DNA from 4 places in the Hymenobacter sp. B1770 genome. Region 4 is predicted to be linked to each of the others. Evidence: riboswitches for the same ligand, from Rfam matches in the RefSeq annotation. Region 4 holds a riboswitch; each other region holds the start of a gene.
What was found. Region 4 has a riboswitch for S-adenosylmethionine ahead of ACP7AJ_RS10120 (ATP-grasp domain-containing protein). Riboswitches for the same ligand answer to the same signal wherever they lie in the genome.

Region 1: linked by a shared signal. The riboswitch ahead of ACP7AJ_RS08665 (phosphoadenylyl-sulfate reductase) and the one ahead of ACP7AJ_RS10120 (ATP-grasp domain-containing protein) in region 4 are both predicted to bind S-adenosylmethionine.
Region 2: linked by a shared signal. The riboswitch ahead of ACP7AJ_RS00240 (O-acetylhomoserine aminocarboxypropyltransferase/cysteine synthase family protein) and the one ahead of ACP7AJ_RS10120 (ATP-grasp domain-containing protein) in region 4 are both predicted to bind S-adenosylmethionine.
Region 3: linked by a shared signal. The riboswitch ahead of metH (methionine synthase) and the one ahead of ACP7AJ_RS10120 (ATP-grasp domain-containing protein) in region 4 are both predicted to bind S-adenosylmethionine.

Annotation. Positions count from the first base shown of each region.
Region 1 is NZ_JAFCUF010000003.1:422,262-426,425, forward strand. It holds gene ACP7AJ_RS08655 (sulfate adenylyltransferase subunit 1) at 1-650, opposite strand, end outside; gene cysD (sulfate adenylyltransferase subunit CysD) at 700-1,611, opposite strand; gene ACP7AJ_RS08665 (phosphoadenylyl-sulfate reductase) at 1,676-2,434, opposite strand; SAM riboswitch class I at 2,722-2,813, opposite strand; gene ACP7AJ_RS08670 (TolC family protein) at 3,243-4,164, opposite strand, start outside.
Region 2 is NZ_JAFCUF010000001.1:63,658-67,821, forward strand. It holds gene ACP7AJ_RS00230 (hypothetical protein) at 72-491, opposite strand; gene ACP7AJ_RS00235 (LysM peptidoglycan-binding domain-containing protein) at 673-957, shown strand; SAM riboswitch class I at 1,214-1,329, shown strand; gene ACP7AJ_RS00240 (O-acetylhomoserine aminocarboxypropyltransferase/cysteine synthase family protein) at 1,711-3,090, shown strand; gene ACP7AJ_RS00245 (homoserine O-acetyltransferase family protein) at 3,186-4,164, shown strand, end outside.
Region 3 is NZ_JAFCUF010000005.1:272,192-276,355, forward strand. It holds gene metH (methionine synthase) at 1-1,797, opposite strand, end outside; SAM riboswitch class I at 1,870-1,977, opposite strand; gene ACP7AJ_RS12435 (NADP-dependent oxidoreductase) at 2,196-3,134, shown strand; gene ACP7AJ_RS12440 (molybdopterin molybdotransferase MoeA) at 3,226-4,164, opposite strand, start outside.
Region 4 is NZ_JAFCUF010000004.1:206,303-210,466, forward strand. It holds gene ACP7AJ_RS10115 (LLM class flavin-dependent oxidoreductase) at 1-702, opposite strand, end outside; gene ACP7AJ_RS10120 (ATP-grasp domain-containing protein) at 882-1,877, opposite strand; SAM riboswitch class I at 2,355-2,447, opposite strand; gene ACP7AJ_RS10125 (TonB-dependent receptor plug domain-containing protein) at 2,592-4,164, opposite strand, start outside.

The DNA.
Region 1 (4,164 bases), on a different contig from region 4:
GGCTCGTTGGGGTTGGCATCGGCCGGCACGGGCACGCTTTCGAGGTATTCAAGCAGGCTGGGGCCGGCGTACCAGGGCAGGTGCCGCGAGCGCCGCACCACGTTGTCGCCGTTAAGGGCGCTCAGCGGAATAGCTGCCACATGCGCCAGTTTCAATTGGGCGGCCACTGCTTGGTAGTCCCTCACAATGTTGTTGAAAATAACTTCGTCGTAGCCCACCAAATCCATTTTGTTCACAGCCAGCACAAAGTGCTGAATGCCCAGCAGCGAGGCAATGAGCGTGTGGCGGCGAGTCTGTTCGATGACGCCCTGCCGGGCATCGACCAACACAATGGCCAAGTCGGCGTTGGAGGCGCCTGTAACCATGTTGCGGGTATACTGCACGTGGCCGGGCGCATCGGTGATAATGAACTTGCGGCGCGGCGTGGTGAAGTATTTGTGCGCCACATCAATGGTGATGCCTTGTTCGCGCTCGGCTTTTAGGCCGTCGGTTAGCAAAGCCAAGTCGACCTCGCCGCTGGCGTGGCGGCGCTTTTCCAGCGTGGCTAGCACGTCCAGCGACACGGAGTCGCTGTCGTAGAGCAGGCGCCCGATGAGCGTGCTCTTGCCGTCGTCGACGCTGCCGCAGGTGATAAATCTTAGTAAGTCCATTTTATATAAAGTTGTGCGGGCCGGGGGTGAGGTTCCGCCGAAAGGGTTTCTAGAAATAGCCGTTGCGCTTGCGGTCTTCCATGCCAGTTTCGGAGAGGTTGTCGTCGAGCCGCGTGGCGCCGCGCTCGCTCACCTTGGCCAGCAGCAGGTCCTGAATAATGTCGTCGATGGAAGCGGCCTCGCTTTCCACGGCGGCCGTGCAGGTGGAATCACCCACGGTGCGGAAGCGCACGCGGCGGCTCACAATTTCGTCGGTGTCGTCGAGGTTAAGGTGTTCGCTCAGGCCCAGGAGCTGGCCGCTGGGCAGCACCACGCAGCGGCGTTCGTGGGCGAAGTAGATGTCGGGCAGGGCAATGTTCTCGCGCTGGATGTAATTCCACACGTCCAACTCGGTCCAGTTGGAAATGGGGAACACGCGCACGTTTTCGCCCTTCTGGATGCGGCCGTTGTAAATGTTCCACAGCTCGGGGCGCTGGCGGCGCGGGTCCCACTGCCCAAACTCGTCGCGCACCGAGAAAATCCGCTCCTTGGCACGGGCCTTCTCCTCGTCGCGCCGGGCCCCGCCAATGCAGGCGTCAAACTCAAACTCCTCAATCACGTCGAGCAGCGTGTAGGTCTGGAGCGGGTTGCGGCTGGGGTATTTGCCGCCCGGCTCGTGCAGGCCCCGTTCCCGGATGGTATCCTCCACTTTGCGCACGATGAGCTGCTCACCAAGCTTGCCAGCGAGCGAGTCGCGGAAATCAATGATTTCCTGAAAGTTGTGCCCCGTGTCGATGTGCACGAGCGGAAAAGGAAACTTGCCGGGGCGGAAGGCCTTTTCGGCTAAGCGCGTGAGGGCAATGGAGTCTTTGCCGCCCGAAAAAAGCAGCGCGGGGCGCTCAAACTGGCCAGCTACTTCGCGCAGAATGTGGATGGCTTCGGCTTCGAGGCGGTCCAGGTAATCAAGGTTTAGGGTAGTCATAAGGGCGTAAAGAAGGAGGGCCCCGGCGGAGCCATTCGCGGATAAATGAGACTAGTGGGACAGCTTACTCTGGCATTCGCTCCACCACCGGGTCGAGGCCCTGGTGTGGGGCGGTGGCGTGCAGGCCGCACTCCTTGGCGGCCTGGTCTTCCCACCACCAGCGTCCGGCCCGGAAATCCTCGCCCGGCTGAATGGCGCGGGTGCAGGGCGCGCAGCCAATGCTCACAAACCCCTGCCGGTGCAGTGGGCTAACCGGAATGCCGTGCTCCTGGGCAAAAGCCTGGGCCTGCTCCCAGGTCCAGTCGAACAAGGGGTGCACTTTGATGAGCTGGTGGGCAGCATCCCACTCGGCCGCGTGCATCTGCTGGCGGTTGGCCGATTGCTCGGCCCGAATGCCCGTCACCCACAGCTTTTGGCCGGCCAGAGCGCGCTGCAGCGGTTCCATCTTGCGGATGTAGCAGCACTCCTTGCGGTTCTCGATGCTTTCGTAGAAGCTATTGGGGCCCTTTTGGCTTACCAGCGCTTCCAGCTCGGCGGTCTGAGGCGCAAACACCTCAATGGGCCGGCCATACCGCAGCAGGGTTTTGTTCCAAGTGGAGTAGGTTTCCTGGAAATTGCGGCCCGTGTCGAGCGTGAACACCCGAATGGGCAGCTCGTGGGTGAAAATGAAGTGAGTAAGAATTTGGTCTTCGAGGCCAAATGAGGTCGAGAAGGAGGCTTTGCCGGGGAAGTGGTCGGCAATCATCGCCAGGGCTTCCGGCACCGATTGGCCCACCAAGTAGCGGCTCAGGTCATCGACCAGCCCTGCCAGGGGATTTTCCATAAAAATGAAGGGAGCGGTGCCGCACACGCAGACACCAGGTGGCTAAAAAGCAGGCTCGCAGCAGCTTTCGCAGGGCATGCCCATGCTCTTAGAAGAGTGGCTTATGCAGCCGCCGACATTAAGGGATTACCTCAGAGGTAACAACCGTTAAAAAGGGTGCTTCAACAACCAGCCGTTGCCCCGGCCATGCGCATAGCCCGGCAGCACATGCAACAACACATTGACTGTTGGGCAGGAGCGGAAGTGGTCAGCAGGCGGAGGTGGTTGGAATGGCGCACGGCAACTTGTTTTTATATGGTCAGGAGTTGGCACCGTTCTGCGTTAGCAGGGGGTTGCCGGCGTTTCGTCGAGCCTGTCTCTCCACGCCTCTGTATAAAAACAATCCTTCAAACTAGAGGAATTGATGTGCCAAATATAGAAGAAAAATTTAATTAACCAAAAATATCCGTCCGACACGCCCCCCCTTGCGATGGGCACAACGTGAGAAAGCCCCAGTACCCGGAGCGGCCCGCAGTGGCGCAATAGCCTTAGAAAGCGCACTCGTACAGCGCTGGTCAGGTGCTGCTAACGGCGCCATACCTCCAATGTTATCATTTTGTGAAGAGGTCTTTGATGTACCCGATTGCGTTGCCCATGGGCTCAGCGGCACTTGGCGATTGGGGCACAGCAGCGCGGGTGGCACCAAGATTCATCGGCAAAGCGAGGGTTAAAAAAGCGGACCGGCGCCCCATGCAAAGTAGCTCGGTGGGTGCTCATGGCAGAAGGCCGGTGTACCCACCGAGCCTACCAGTCCCATTAGGCCGACCTCTTACTCCCCTGCTGCTCCGGGGCTGGCGTCCCAGCCGCCGCCTAAGGCACGGTAGAGGTCGATAAGCAGCAGGAACTGCTGGCGGCGCGTGTCGGTGAGGATGAGCTCGGCATCGAGCACGCTGCGCTGGGCCGTCACCACTTCGAGGTAGTTGGCGTAGTTGGCCCGGTAGAGGTCGTTTGATACATCCACGGCGCGCGTGAGGGCGGCCACTTCCTGCTGGCGCAGGTCAGCCACGCGGCGGTAGTTTTCAATGCCGCTCAGGTTGGTGCTCACTTCCTCAAAGCCGGTTTGCACAGCCTTTTGGTAGTTCCAGTAAGCGGCCTGCTGCTGCGCGGCCGAGCGGCGGTAGTCCGCCCGAAACAGGCTGCGATTGAGTAGTGGGGCCGAAAGGCCGCCGAGCAGGCCGTAAGCCAGCGAGCCGGGCGTTTGGAAGAGCAGCGCGGGTGTGTACGCATTTAGCCCCAGGTACGGGCCCAGCGTGAGCGAAGGCAGGAAGGCGGCGCGGGCGGCGGCTACATCGGCGCGGGAGGCTATCAGGTTCAGTTCGGCCTGCTGCACATCGGGGCGGCGCAGGAGCATGGCGGCGGGCAGGCCGGCCGCTACTTGCACCGGTATCTGCTGCATGGTCAAGGGCAGGCCGCGCCGGATGGGCTGTGGGTAGCGCCCCAACAGGCGGTTAAGAGTGTTTTCGGTGGCGGCGATGCGCTGGCGAGCTTCGATTTCGAGGCTGCGGGTGCGCAGCAGCTGGGCCGCGAACTGCTGCACGGCCAGTTCGGTGGCCCGACCACCCAGCTTCTGGAGCTTCACAATTTCGACGGCGCGTTCCTGCAGGGCGCGGTTTTTACCCAGTACGGCCAGTTGGTTGTCGAAGGTGAGCAGCTCGTAGTAGAGGCTGGCCACCTGGGCGATGAGGGCGGTT
Region 2 (4,164 bases), on a different contig from region 4:
CATCTTCATTCGGCACAAAAAAAGCCCCGTGCCATTGCGGCACGGGGCTTTTTCTTACGCTAAAAACCTTTTTAATCAGCTTCCAACATCAGCGCGGCGCCGTCGGCCGACTTCAGCGTGAGCTTGTCGTCGGTGAGCGTTTCCACGGTAAAAGTATTGCTGGTGGCTGAGCCATCGGGGGTCATGGTAATGGTTTTGCCCGCCTGGTCAAAGGTGTATTTTCCCGAGATAGCCCCAGTGGCACCGGTCATGTTGTAAGTGCCATTTGCAAAAATGCGCAGTTCTTCTTGCTTTTGCGCTGAGGTTTGCTTCACTTTGTCGCCGGTACTGTCAAGCTCTTTAGCAGTTTTCCATACCTTGCTGTCGGTGCCGTACAACATATTTACTCCTTCTACCTTGCCCTTATCGCTGCCACAAGCAACAGTAAACAACGATAGGAGCATCAACAGGCTAGCGAAATAACGAAGCGAAAAAAGCGAGTGAGATTTCATGAGAATAAGCAAAATGGTGAAATGAAGGAACAAGCCGCGCAATAGCGGGCTCGTCGGCTTACGGGTGGCACGCAAAAGGGTTTAGAGCGAAACCCCCCTTGAGCTTGCCCGTATATGTGCCGTGTCGGCTAGCCTTCAGGCAAGCCGCCTTATTTTATTTTTCATCAAATTGAAACTTTCCATGGGACTCTTTGATTTTCTCAGCGACAAAGGCGAGCAAAAGCCCGTAGAGCCCGCTGCAAACCCGGCTGCTGGCGGAACCGATTTTTTCGGCAACAACAGCAATCCGGCTGCTACTGGTAACTCGTACACCGTGGTAAGCGGTGACTCGCTTTCAAAAATTGCTAAAAACCACTACGGCGATGCCGCGAAGTGGCCAAAGATATACGAGGCCAACAAGGCCATCATCGGCAACAACCCTGACCTGATTGAAGTCGGCCAGGTGTTGACCCTACCTAGTCTCTAGGTACTTTTTTGCAGAAAAAAGGTGAGAAAAGCCACTCTGTTTCAGGGTGGCTTTTTTGTGCTTGAAAGGTTTGAAAGTGCTGGCTCGAAGCGGTTGGCTAGGTAGTGTCATTCAATTTTTGCACGCTGAATGCTTCGCTTGGCGGGGTACTCAAAATTATTTTTCTTGGCAAGTGCTTGCCCATAAAAAAATTTCTCGCGTACATTTGGCTCACCAACAACAAGGTACTCCTCCGCTCGCGGCGGGGAAGTTTTAAGTTTTATACAGAAGCGGCGAGAGAATAGGCTCCGTGACCCGCTGGCAACCTTCGACCGCGCGAAAGGTGCCAATTCCTACCCGCTCCGGCTCAGGCCGGGGAGGGGCATATGAATCGAGTGCCATGGAAAACCTCCTTACCTCCGCTTATTTAGTCCCGAATGCTCCGGCCGCTTTGCGTGCTCTGGCTTCGGGCTTTGTCGTTGTGGCCCCTAGCGGCTACGGCGTGTCATCGTGCCCGGCACGAATGCGAATGTGCTGTTGGTGCCCGTGTTGTTGCTAAGCTGATACCGGCTTAGACAACCCTTCCCCTCCTTCTGATTTTTTTGGTGGCCCTTTGTGCTCGCTGCTGGCTTTTTGGGCCAAGGCAGCCGGTTGGGGCCGCATCTTCAGCACGGGCCATTGGGGCTTCACTGCGCTTACAAACCGCCTTTTCAGACCGTTTTGCGCTCTTTACCTATCATTTTCTAACTTTTCACCTTCAAACGTACCCGCATTATGTCTGCTTCCCCTTTGCATTTCGAAACGCTGCAACTCCACGCCGGCCAGCAGCCCGACCCGACCACCGGTGCCCGCGCAGTGCCGCTGTTCCAAACCACTTCTTACGTATTTAAGAGCGCCGAGCATGGCGCCAACCTATTTGCCCTAAAGGAGTTCGGCAACATCTACACCCGCCTGATGAACCCGACCACCGACGTGTTTGAGCAACGCGTAGCGGCCCTCGAAGGTGGCGTGGCCGCCCTCGCCACTGGCTCGGGCCAGGCGGCCCAGTTTATTGCCCTCAACAACATTCTGCAAGCCGGCGACAACTTCGTGAGCACGGCCTACCTATACGGCGGCACCTACAATCAATTCAAGGTGGCCTTCAAGCGCCTGGGCATTGAGGCGCGCTTTGCCGACGGCGACAACCCCGCCAGCTTTGAGGCGCTGATTGACGACAAGACCAAAGCCATTTACCTGGAAACCATCGGCAATCCCAGCTTCAGCGTACCCGATTTTGAGGCAATTGCGGCCATTGCCAACAAGCACGACCTGCCGCTTATTGTGGACAACACCTTTGGGGCGGGCGGGTACCTGTTTCGGCCCCTAGAACACGGTGCGCACATTGTGGTCGAGTCGGCCACGAAGTGGATTGGCGGCCACGGCACCAGCGTGGGCGGCGTGATTGTGGACGGCGGCACCTACGACTTCGGCAATGGCAAGTTCCCGCAGTTTACCGAGCCCAGCGAGGGTTACCACGGCTTGGTTTTCAACGACGTATTTGGCAAGGGCGGGCCTTTTGGCAACATTGCCTTCATCATTCGGGCCCGGGTAGAGGGGCTGCGCGACTTTGGCCCTGCCATCAGCCCGTTCAACTCCTGGCAGCTGCTCATTGGCCTCGAAACCCTAAGCCTGCGGGTAGACCGCACCGTGGAAAATGCGCTGAAGATTGCTACCTGGCTGGAGCAGCACCCACAGGTAGAAAGCGTGAACTATCCCGGCCTGGCCAGCAGCCCCTACCACGCTACGGCCCAGAAATACCTGAAGCGCGGCTTCGGCGGCGTGCTCAGCTTCCGGGTGAAGGGCAGCAAGGAAACGGCTACACAATTCATTGATAATCTGAAGCTCATCAGCCACCTGGCCAACGTGGGCGACGCCAAGACGCTGATTATTCAGCCCTCGGCCACCACGCACCAGCAGCTAAGCGAGGAAGAGCAGCTCGCCGCTGGCGTCACGCCCACTTCGCTGCGCCTGTCGCTGGGCATCGAGCATTTTGAGGACATTAAAGCCGATTTGCAGCAGGCATTCGATGCCATTGGCAACACGGCTGCGCTCCCTACAGCGGGTGTCGACGTTGAAGAGCCGGAGCTGGAGCACGCCCAGCCACTGGAAGTATAAGTCTTTCACCGCAGGAGCCGCAGAAGGGTTTCGCAGAGGGCGTTCTTCTGCGAAACCCTTCTGCGGCTCCTGCGGTGAAAAAAAGTCAGATCCACATGCACGACCATATTCTTCCCCTCCCCGACCTGCGCCTCGAAAGCGGGGAAACCCTGGCGGGCGCCCACGTGGCCTACCGCACCTGGGGCCAGCTAAACGCCGAGCGCGACAACGTGGTCTGGGTATGCCACGCCCTTACGGCCAATGCCGACGTGCTAAGCTGGTGGCCGGGCCTGGTAGGAACGGGCTGCTACTACGACCCGGCCGACTGGTTCATTGTGTGCGCCAACGTGCTGGGCTCCTGTTACGGCAGCACCAGCCCGCTCGACCCAGACCCAGCCACGGGCCTTCCGCGCTTCCAGCACTTCCCGCGCCTGACCATTCGGGACCTGGTGGCGGCCCACGAGGCCCTGCGCCAGGACCTGGATCTGACTGATATTCACACGCTGATTGGAGGCTCGCTAGGCGGGCAGCAGGCCCTGGAATGGGCCGTGCAACGCCCCGATTTGTTTGACCATCTGGTGGTAATTGCCACCAATGCCCGGCACTCGGCCTGGGGCATTGCCTTCAACGAAGCCCAGCGCCTGGCCATCGAAGCCGACCCAACTTACGCCGCCGGCCAGCCCGGCGGGGGCGACGACGGCCTGCGTGCCGCCCGGGCCATTGCCCTGCTCAGCTACCGCAGCTATTCGGCCTACGGCGAAACCCAGACCGACCCCGACGACGAGCTGCTGCGCGAGCACCGCGCCAGTGCCTACCAACGCTACCAGGGCAACAAGCTGGTGGCCCGCTTCGACGCCTACAGCTACGTGGCCCTGAGCCGCAGCATGGACACCCACAACCTAGGCCGCGGACGCGGCGGGGTACCAGCCGCTCTGCGCCGCATTGGGGCCCGTACGTTGGTGTTGGGCATTACCTCCGACGTGTTGTTTCCGCTCAGTGAGCAGCGGGAGCTGGCCAATCATATACCCGGCGCGATGTACGCCGAACTGGATTCGCGCTATGGGCACGACGGCTTTCTGCTGGAAACGGCGGCAA
Region 3 (4,164 bases), on a different contig from region 4:
CACAATGCCCATGTCCAGCCCCGCTTGGATGGCGTGGTACAGAAAGGCCGCGTGCATAGCCTCGCGCACCACGTCGTTGCCGCGGAAGGAGAACGAAATGTTCGACACGCCGCCGCTGGTGAGCGCGCCGGGCAGATTCTGCTTAATCCAGCGCACCGACTCAATAAAGTCGATGGCGTAGTTGCGGTGCTCCTCCATGCCGGTACCGACGATGAGGATGTTGGGGTCAAAAATGATGTCCGTGGCCGGAAAGTCGATGCTCATCAGCAGGTCATAGCTGCGCTGGCAGATTTCCTTGCGGCGCTCGAGCGTGTCGGCCTGGCCGTCCTCGTCGAAGGCCATCACCACCATGGCCGCGCCGTACTGGCGCACCGTGCGGGCCCGCTGCAAAAACACCTCCGGCCCTTCTTTCAGCGAGATGGAATTGACAATGCTTTTGCCCTGCACGCACTTCAGGCCCGCTTCCAGCACGCTCCATTTTGAGGAGTCTATCATCAGCGGCACCCGCGAAATATCGGGCTCCGAGGCAATGAGGTGCAGGAAAGTGGTCATGGCCTGCTCAGAGTCGAGCATGCCTTCGTCCATGTTGATGTCGAGTACCTGGGCGCCTTCCTCCACTTGCACGCGGGCCACGGCCAGTGCTTCCTCGTAGGCACCGGTGCGGATGAGCCGGGCGAAGGCACGGGAGCCGGTCACGTTGCAGCGCTCGCCCACGTTTACAAACAAGCTTTCGGGCTTGATGGCAAAGGGCTCCAAGCCGCTCAGGTGCGTGGCCCGCGGAATTTCGGTTGGCAGTGGGCGCGGCTGGTACCGCTCGGCCAGCTTGCTGAGCTCGGCAATGTGCTGGGGCGTGGTACCACAACAGCCGCCTACCACCGTCACAATGCCGTCCTTCAAATAATCTTCGACCAACGCCGCAAATTCCTGCGCCGACTCATCGTAGCCGCCAAACGCATTGGGCAAACCGGCATTAGGGTAAGCCGAAATGTGCACGTCGGAAATGCGGCTGAGCTCTTCCACGTACTGTTTGAGCTGGTTGGCGCCGAGGGCGCAGTTCAGGCCCACGCTCAGCAGTGGCAGGTGGCTGATGGAGTTCCAGAAGGCTTCCACCGTCTGGCCCGACAGCGTGCGGCCCGAGGCATCGGTGATGGTGCCGGAAATCATGAGCGGCACCTGGCGGCCGCCTTCGTCGAAAAACTTCTGCACGGCATAAAGTGCCGCCTTGGCGTTCAGCGTGTCGAAGATGGTTTCGATGAGCAGCGTGTCCACGCCGCCGTCCACAAGGCCACGCACTTGCTCCAGGTAGGCGGTGGCCAATTCGTCGAAGGTCACGGCGCGGAAACCGGGGCGGTTCACGTCGGGCGAGAGCGATGCGGTGCGGTTGGTGGGGCCCACGGCGCCGGCCACAAAGCGCGGCTTATCGGGGGTAGAGTACTCGTCAGCCGCTTCACGCGCCAAGCGCGCCGACTCGTAGTTCAACTCATATACCACGTGCTCCAGCCCGTAGTCTGCCTGCGCGATGGTGGTACCCGAGAAGGTATTGGTTTCCACCATGTCGGCCCCGGCGGCGAAGTACTCGGCGTGGATGCCCTTAATGATGTCCGGCCGCGTGAGGCTGAGCAGGTCGTTGTTGCCCCGCAGCGGCTTGGGGTGGTCAGCGAACCGGGTACCGCGAAAGTCTTCCTCGGTCAGCGGGTGGCGCTGTATCATGGTGCCCATGGCGCCGTCGAGAATCAGCAGGCGCTGGCGGAGCAGGTCGGGAAGAGGAGAAGGAGCGGCAAGGATGGCAGTGGGCATTTCTTTCGGATTGAGTAACGGGCAAGTAGCGCGTATCCAGAAAGAAACCCGAACAGTGCTGTTCGGTTCCGGCTGTCATCTTCTTTCACCCAAAAGGAGGTGAAACGGGAGTTGGCACCTACTCTAGGTAGGTTGCCAAGACGTCATCGGGCCCGGTCCCTCGGTCTTTCTGGATAGCAGCGTAGGACGAAGATACAGCCGCTTCCGCGAATTCGCATGGTGCACCTTCGCAACCTAAGGGCCCGATAGCAGTTTAGTACAAGCTTGCCTATACAAGGGTTTGTCCCTGAATAAAGTATTCAGCAGTCATGCAACGCGTATAGAACGTAGCGCAGCATGACGTTCTTTTTTGGTTTTTTGTAAACAAGGTTGAAGCAATACCAACCATGGTAAAACAAATGAAAGCTGCCTTCTATACAGAGTTTGGCGGAGTGGATAAAATCCAGATAAATAACCTCGACGTTCCCGAGGTAAGAGAGGGAGAAGTACTGGTACGGGTAAAAGCAGCCGGTGTCAACCCTGTCGACTCGGCAATTCGGGCCGGGTATCTGCAGCAAATACTTCCCTATGAATTCCCCCTGGTTCCGGGTTGGGACGTAGCCGGCGTGGTAGAAGAGAGGGGCCACAGCGCCCGCCGCTTTGCCGTGGGCGATGAAGTATATGCCTACGCCCGCCGCCCCACAGTACAGCACGGCACCTTTGCCGAATACCTGGTGCTGCCCGAAAGCTACCTGGCGCGGCGCCCCAGCAGCCTGAGCTGGGAGCAGGCGGCTGGTATTCCGCTGGCCGGTCTCACGGCCTACCAGTCGTTGTTTGATGCTGGCCAGCTGCAAGCCGGCCAAACCGTGCTCATCCTAGGCGCCTCAGGTGGGGTGGGTAGCTTCGCCATTCAACTGGCCAAGCACCAGGGCGCAACGGTGGTAGCGGTAGCCAGCGAGAAGAATTTCGCCTACATGAAAGAGCTGGGTGCTGATTTCACTGTCGATTACAAGCAAGGTGCCGTGGGCGAGGCTGTGAAAGCGTTGGTGCCCGCTGGCGTAGACCTGATTTATGATTGCATCAGCGGCGAAACGCTCACGCAGAGTTTATCGGCGCTGAAGCCGGGCGGTGCCCTGGTTTCCATTCTGCACAACGGCCAGGGACTGGACGCCGGCATCCGGTTTCACTACGTTTTTGTCGAGCCCAACGCCGTGCAGCTGGATGCGTTGCGCGAACTAGCCGATGCCGACAAGCTGAGAGTGAACGTGAGCCAGACATACTCGCTGGACCAGACGGCTGAGGCATTCACTCAGATTGACACGCACCACACCACGGGCAAAATCGTTATTGTGCCGTAGCAGCCAGCTGTTTATTGGTGCCAAAAAACGTGTCGCTGCTCCATTTACATAGCGCCTGCAAATCGGCAGTGATTCTGCCCATTTGCAGGCGCTACAGCGACCAAGTCGGCCAAACGCTGCCTGCCGGAAACTCCACTGGCTCCGGTGGCAGCTCCAAAAAGGCGGTAGCGCCCACGAGCCCTGCCAAATCTCCAGAGCCACCTACTCGTAAGGGAGTGGCCAGGCGCCGCCCTTCCGCATCCACTGTAAGCCGCACGGGCACAAAATGAGCCAGCTGGGGCTTAAAAACAATGTCAACGGTGAGCACCGCCGGCGCGGGGGCATCAATCGCCGCGCCGGTTTTTGCGGCAGCGGTGGGCTGCATGCAGGCGCACAGCCAGGGCCGCACGTACCGGCAGGCCGTCAGAAAGGTCGAAACCGGGTTGCCGGGCAGGCCAAACACCACCGGCCCCGCCGCCCGCGCCCCAAACCACATGGGCTTGCCAGGGCGCTGGTTTACTTCGTGGAAGATTTCGACCACTTCCAGCTCGCGCAGCAGGCCAGGCAGGTGGTCGGCGCGGCCCTTGCTCACGGCGCCGCTCAGCACCACCGCATCAAAGCCGGCGCCCAGAATATTGGCCAGGACCTGGCGCAAGGAGGCCAGCTCATCGGTGAGGTGAAACAGGGCCACCTCGGCGCCGGCTTGAGCAAACAAGGCCTGGAGCGCATAGGCGTTGGAACGTCGAATCTGGTGCGGCAAGGGCGTTTCGCTGATGCCCACCAGTTCATCGCCGGTGCTTACGACGGCCACTCGGGCGGCGCGGGTTACGCTTATTTCGGCCGCGCCGATGGTGGCGGCCACGGCCAGCTCGGCGGGGCCCAGGCGGGTGCCGGGCGCGAGTAACACATCGCCCAAGCGCCGGTCGGCGGCTTGGCGGTGAATGTTGACGCCGGGGGCATTGGGCGGTGGAATTTGAATGGTGGCGCGGTTATTTTCCAGCTGAATATCCTCGTAGCGAATCACCACGTCGGTGCCGGGCGGCAGCACCGC
Region 4 (4,164 bases):
GCCGGCTACGCCAAACTTCATGGGGGGCAAGCCTTTTTGCTCGCGGCGGCGGCGCATGTCGGCAATGCGCGCCCCGATTTGCTCTGGCGAGTCGCCGTGCATCACGTAGCCGTCACACTGGGTCGAGATGAGGTCTTTGGCCGCTTCCGACTCACCGCCTGCATACAGAAACGGCGCCTTGGCGGGCTTGGGCTGCAGGATGTTGTCGGCTACCTGGTAGTATTTGCCGTCGTAGCTGAAATGGTCCTGCTTCCACACGTTGGTCACCACGTCGAGCCACTCGCGGGTGCGGGCGTACCGGTCGTCGTGCTGCTCAAAGTGCAAGCCGTACTTGGTGGCTTCGTCGCGCCACCACGACGATACCACGTTCAGCGACAAGCGGCCGGGGGCAATCAGGTCGATGTTGGCGGCCTGCTTGGCCAATAGCGCGGGGTTGTGGAAGGTGGGCCGCACGGCCACCATTATTTCCAGCTGCTCCGTGACGGCGGCCAGGGCGGCAGCGGTGCTCCACGCTTCCAGCGAAGGCGCCTCAGTGCCCTTGATATCGTTCAGGTACAGTTCGGCAATGAGCGTGAGGTCGTAGCCGAGGGCTTCACTGCGCTGCGCCAGTTGCTTGACGTAGCTCCAGTCGGTGGGCATCTGCTCGTCTTCAATGTTGCGAAGCCAGCCCCCAAAAATGGGCATCCAATATCCGAATTTCATAGTTTGATGTTTTAAAGTACCACGGTCGGTTTAAGCGAGACGCCTTAATTTAGTCTGTCATCCTGAGCGGAGAGAAGGACCTTATCACGCTCGCAACAGTTTGATTACTGTGAGTTGTTCTTCGGTGATAAGGTCCTTCGCTCCGCTCAGGATGACAAATGGCCTCGTTTGATAATAAGCTAAGCAGTGGCTAATTCCGTTGGTACCGCTGCCTCAGCGCCTTTTGGAAGCTGCGTTTCCAGGTAATCGACGAAGCGGGCGTAGGGGTCGAAACCAACCACGTTCACGGCATCGGCCACGAAGTTTGACAGGGCGTTAATGTCGTAAAACAGCACGTCGCCGGTGCGGTCATCGATGAGGTATTCGATGCCACCGACGTCGATTTTGGCGGCAGCCACGATGCCTTCCACGGCGGCAATCACTTCGGCCGGAGGCGTGAAGGCCTCCACCTGAATGCCTTTTTTAGGCGCTTCGGTCAGGCAAAATTCGGCCGACTGCTCCTCGGGAATCTGGCAGATTTCGGCGGGGCACAGGTTGAAGCTCTCGCCGGTGGTGAACACCTTCATGGCGTAGAGAAACTTGCCGTCCAGCATTTCGACGCGGTGAATGTTGCCGCCGCGGGGCGTCACGTATTCCTGTACCAGCGCGGTCTGGTCAATGCCGAGGTCAATCTGGTTGGCGTCCACAGCGGCCTGTAGGCCCTCGGGCGTATCGAAGCGAATGATGCCCGCACCGCTGCCGCCGATGTTCACCTTCACCACAATAGGAAAGCGCAACTCCTTGGCCGCGTCCACTGCCCGGGAAGCATGGTTAATCACAAACGACTTCGGGTATTTCAGCCCCAGCGACTCAAACAGGGAAAGCTGGCGGGCCTTGTTGGTTTCGATGGCCGTAGCCGCCGAGCCGTTGATGATACGCGTGCCGATGCGCTCGAGGTGAGTGGCGAAGCCGGCGGTGTGAAAAATGCCCTGCCCGTTGCCGCGCAGGTAAGCCGAAGAGCTCATGCGGTTCACCACTAAGCTGTAGCGGCTTTCCTTTTCCGCGGGGTTGAATAAGTGGTGGGCGGCGTCAATCTTCTCATAGGGCAGCCCGCGGCGTTCCAGCTCCGCAAACAGGGGCTTAAACCATTCGGGGTGCTCGAAATAGATACCAATGGGCTTTTGAGTCAGCGACATAATCAGAAACTTGGGTTGTAAATAAATAAGACGGTGGTGTGAGAAGGCCGGCCAGTGGGCTCTGCACTGCGGCCACGAATACAGAAAACTGGGGGTGGCCTAATGAGCAGGCAGTCGGCAGCGTTGGTCCTTCCCAGATTTTAGCGAAATGGCTGCTTGGCTTACGTTTTCACATGAGATGGTTGTTGCCAAAGCAGTGCCTTTAAGCACAATGCCCGCTGCGCGCCGAAAAGCGACAGCCAGCAGCAACCCGGAAAGTGGGGATGCGGAAGCCTACAGGCAGCCGCAAAAACGCTGGCATGCAGAGGCGCCAAGCCTCGGCTACTGCCTACCTACCCGCGAAAAACCATTCGGGACAGGCTAAGCCAGACAACAACAGCAACAACAGCCCACGCCAGCCCAACGCATGACAGCGGGGGAGGCAGTAAAATCGGCAATGGGATTGGGGAGGTTGTTGGCAGCGTCCACGGCAACTTGTTTTTATATGGTCAGGAATTGGCACCTTGCCCGCGGTTGCGGATGGTTGCCGACGCTTCATCGAGCCTGTCTCTCAGCGCCTCTGTATAAAAACAATCCTTTGGGAGAAAGAATTGATACTGCAAAGATACAGCGAAGCCCCCGATTTGTTCCAAACCGGGGGCTTCACTTTGTTTATAGCTCAGGTTTTGGCCTACGCCAATGCCAGCAAACACCAGCTGCTCTGGGGCTTCTGCTCTATTTGCTAAGTGCTACGCGCACGCCGCCCATCAGCCAGCGGCCGGGCATCTGGGCGCCCAGCAGGTCCGAGTATTTTGCGTTGAACAGGTTCTGAGCCTGACCTAACACCCATAGTCGCCCGGGTAGTAGGGCCACCTCGAGGCGGCTATTGATAACTCCGTAGCTAGGCGTGAGCACTGCATCGTTCACGGTGAGGCTGGGAATTGTTTGCTGGGCGGCGCGCTGCTTGTATACGCCACCCACACTGGCCATGAAGCGGCGGTGCACCAGGCTCACATTGCCGCTTACGAGCTGCTTGGCTACGTTGCTCAGGTACTGCGATACGATGTCCCCGTCCACGTCGAGGTGGGTATAGGTGTAGCCTACACTGCCGTCCAGACGTAGGCCAGTGCTTAGCTGGGCCCGGGTGCTGGCTTCCAATTCCAGGCCCTGCGTTGTTACGGCAAACAAGTTTTGGGCGAAGCGGTAGGTGGCAGCTAGGTTCAGATTGGTGAATCCGGTGCTGGCCTGCACTACGCTGCCGGGGGTAGCCACGTAGTCAATCAGGTTGCGGCCGTAGCGGTTAAAGTACGTGGCGCGCAGGGTGAGCACCGGTCCGATTACATAATCCAGGCCGCCCTCGTAGCTCCAGGTGCGCTCGGCATCTAGGGCGGGGTTGCCCACGTTGAAGCCGCCGGGTACCGTGCCGGGCCGGATGGCCGAGTTGTATTGCTCGGTGAAGTTGGCGGCCCTGATGGCCCGGCCCACTGCGGCGCGGGCCGTCAGCTTCTCGCCCAGCTGCTGGCTGGCGGTAAGTTGGGGCAGCACCTCGGTACCGTACGCTTGGTCATGGTCGAGGCGCAGGGCGGCGGTCAGGTTCAGGGTGGCAGTGGGGCTTAGGCCGGCCACGGCAAAAACGCCCTGGTGCCACACGGCGTGGTTGCCGCGGTCGTTGCTGCGCACGCGGCGGCGGTCGGCTTGGCCGCCCAAAGTCAGCTGCACTTTCTCCGAGAAGCGCAGCTGGTGCTGGCCCTGCACGTTGAGGTAGCGCATGAGGTGGTCGCTGGCGGCTGAGGTGGGCGTGTACACGTAGTAATCGGTGCTGGTGGTGCCCACCAATTGCAGTTCGGTGCGGGCGCGGGAGTTCCAGTCGTAGCGCAGCTGCCCCTGGTACCAGTCGCGGGCGGTGGTTTCGCGGGCGCGGTCGCCGGCGTTGGTCGTGTAGAAGTTCTGGGCGTTGTAGTCGCGCCGGTCAAAGCTGGCGCGGGCGGCGGCGCTGAGCTTGCTGCTGACCTCGTAAGCGGCCGAAAGGGAATAAGTATTCAGCTTAAAATCGTTGCGCAGGCCGCCGGGCAGGTTCAGCGGTTGGCCGCTGGCTGAGTTGTTGAGGATGCCGCCCGCCAGGCGCAGGCCATTGTCCTGGCCGTAAAAGCCAGCGTTGGTGGATTTTAAACCGTACTCGCCGGCCATAAATGTGCCGCCCAATTCCATGCTATCGGGCCGGTGGGTGGCAGCAAAGGTTTTGGTGACAATATTGACGAAGCCGCCCACAGCATCGGGTCCGTAGAGGGCCGCACCGGGGCCGCGCACC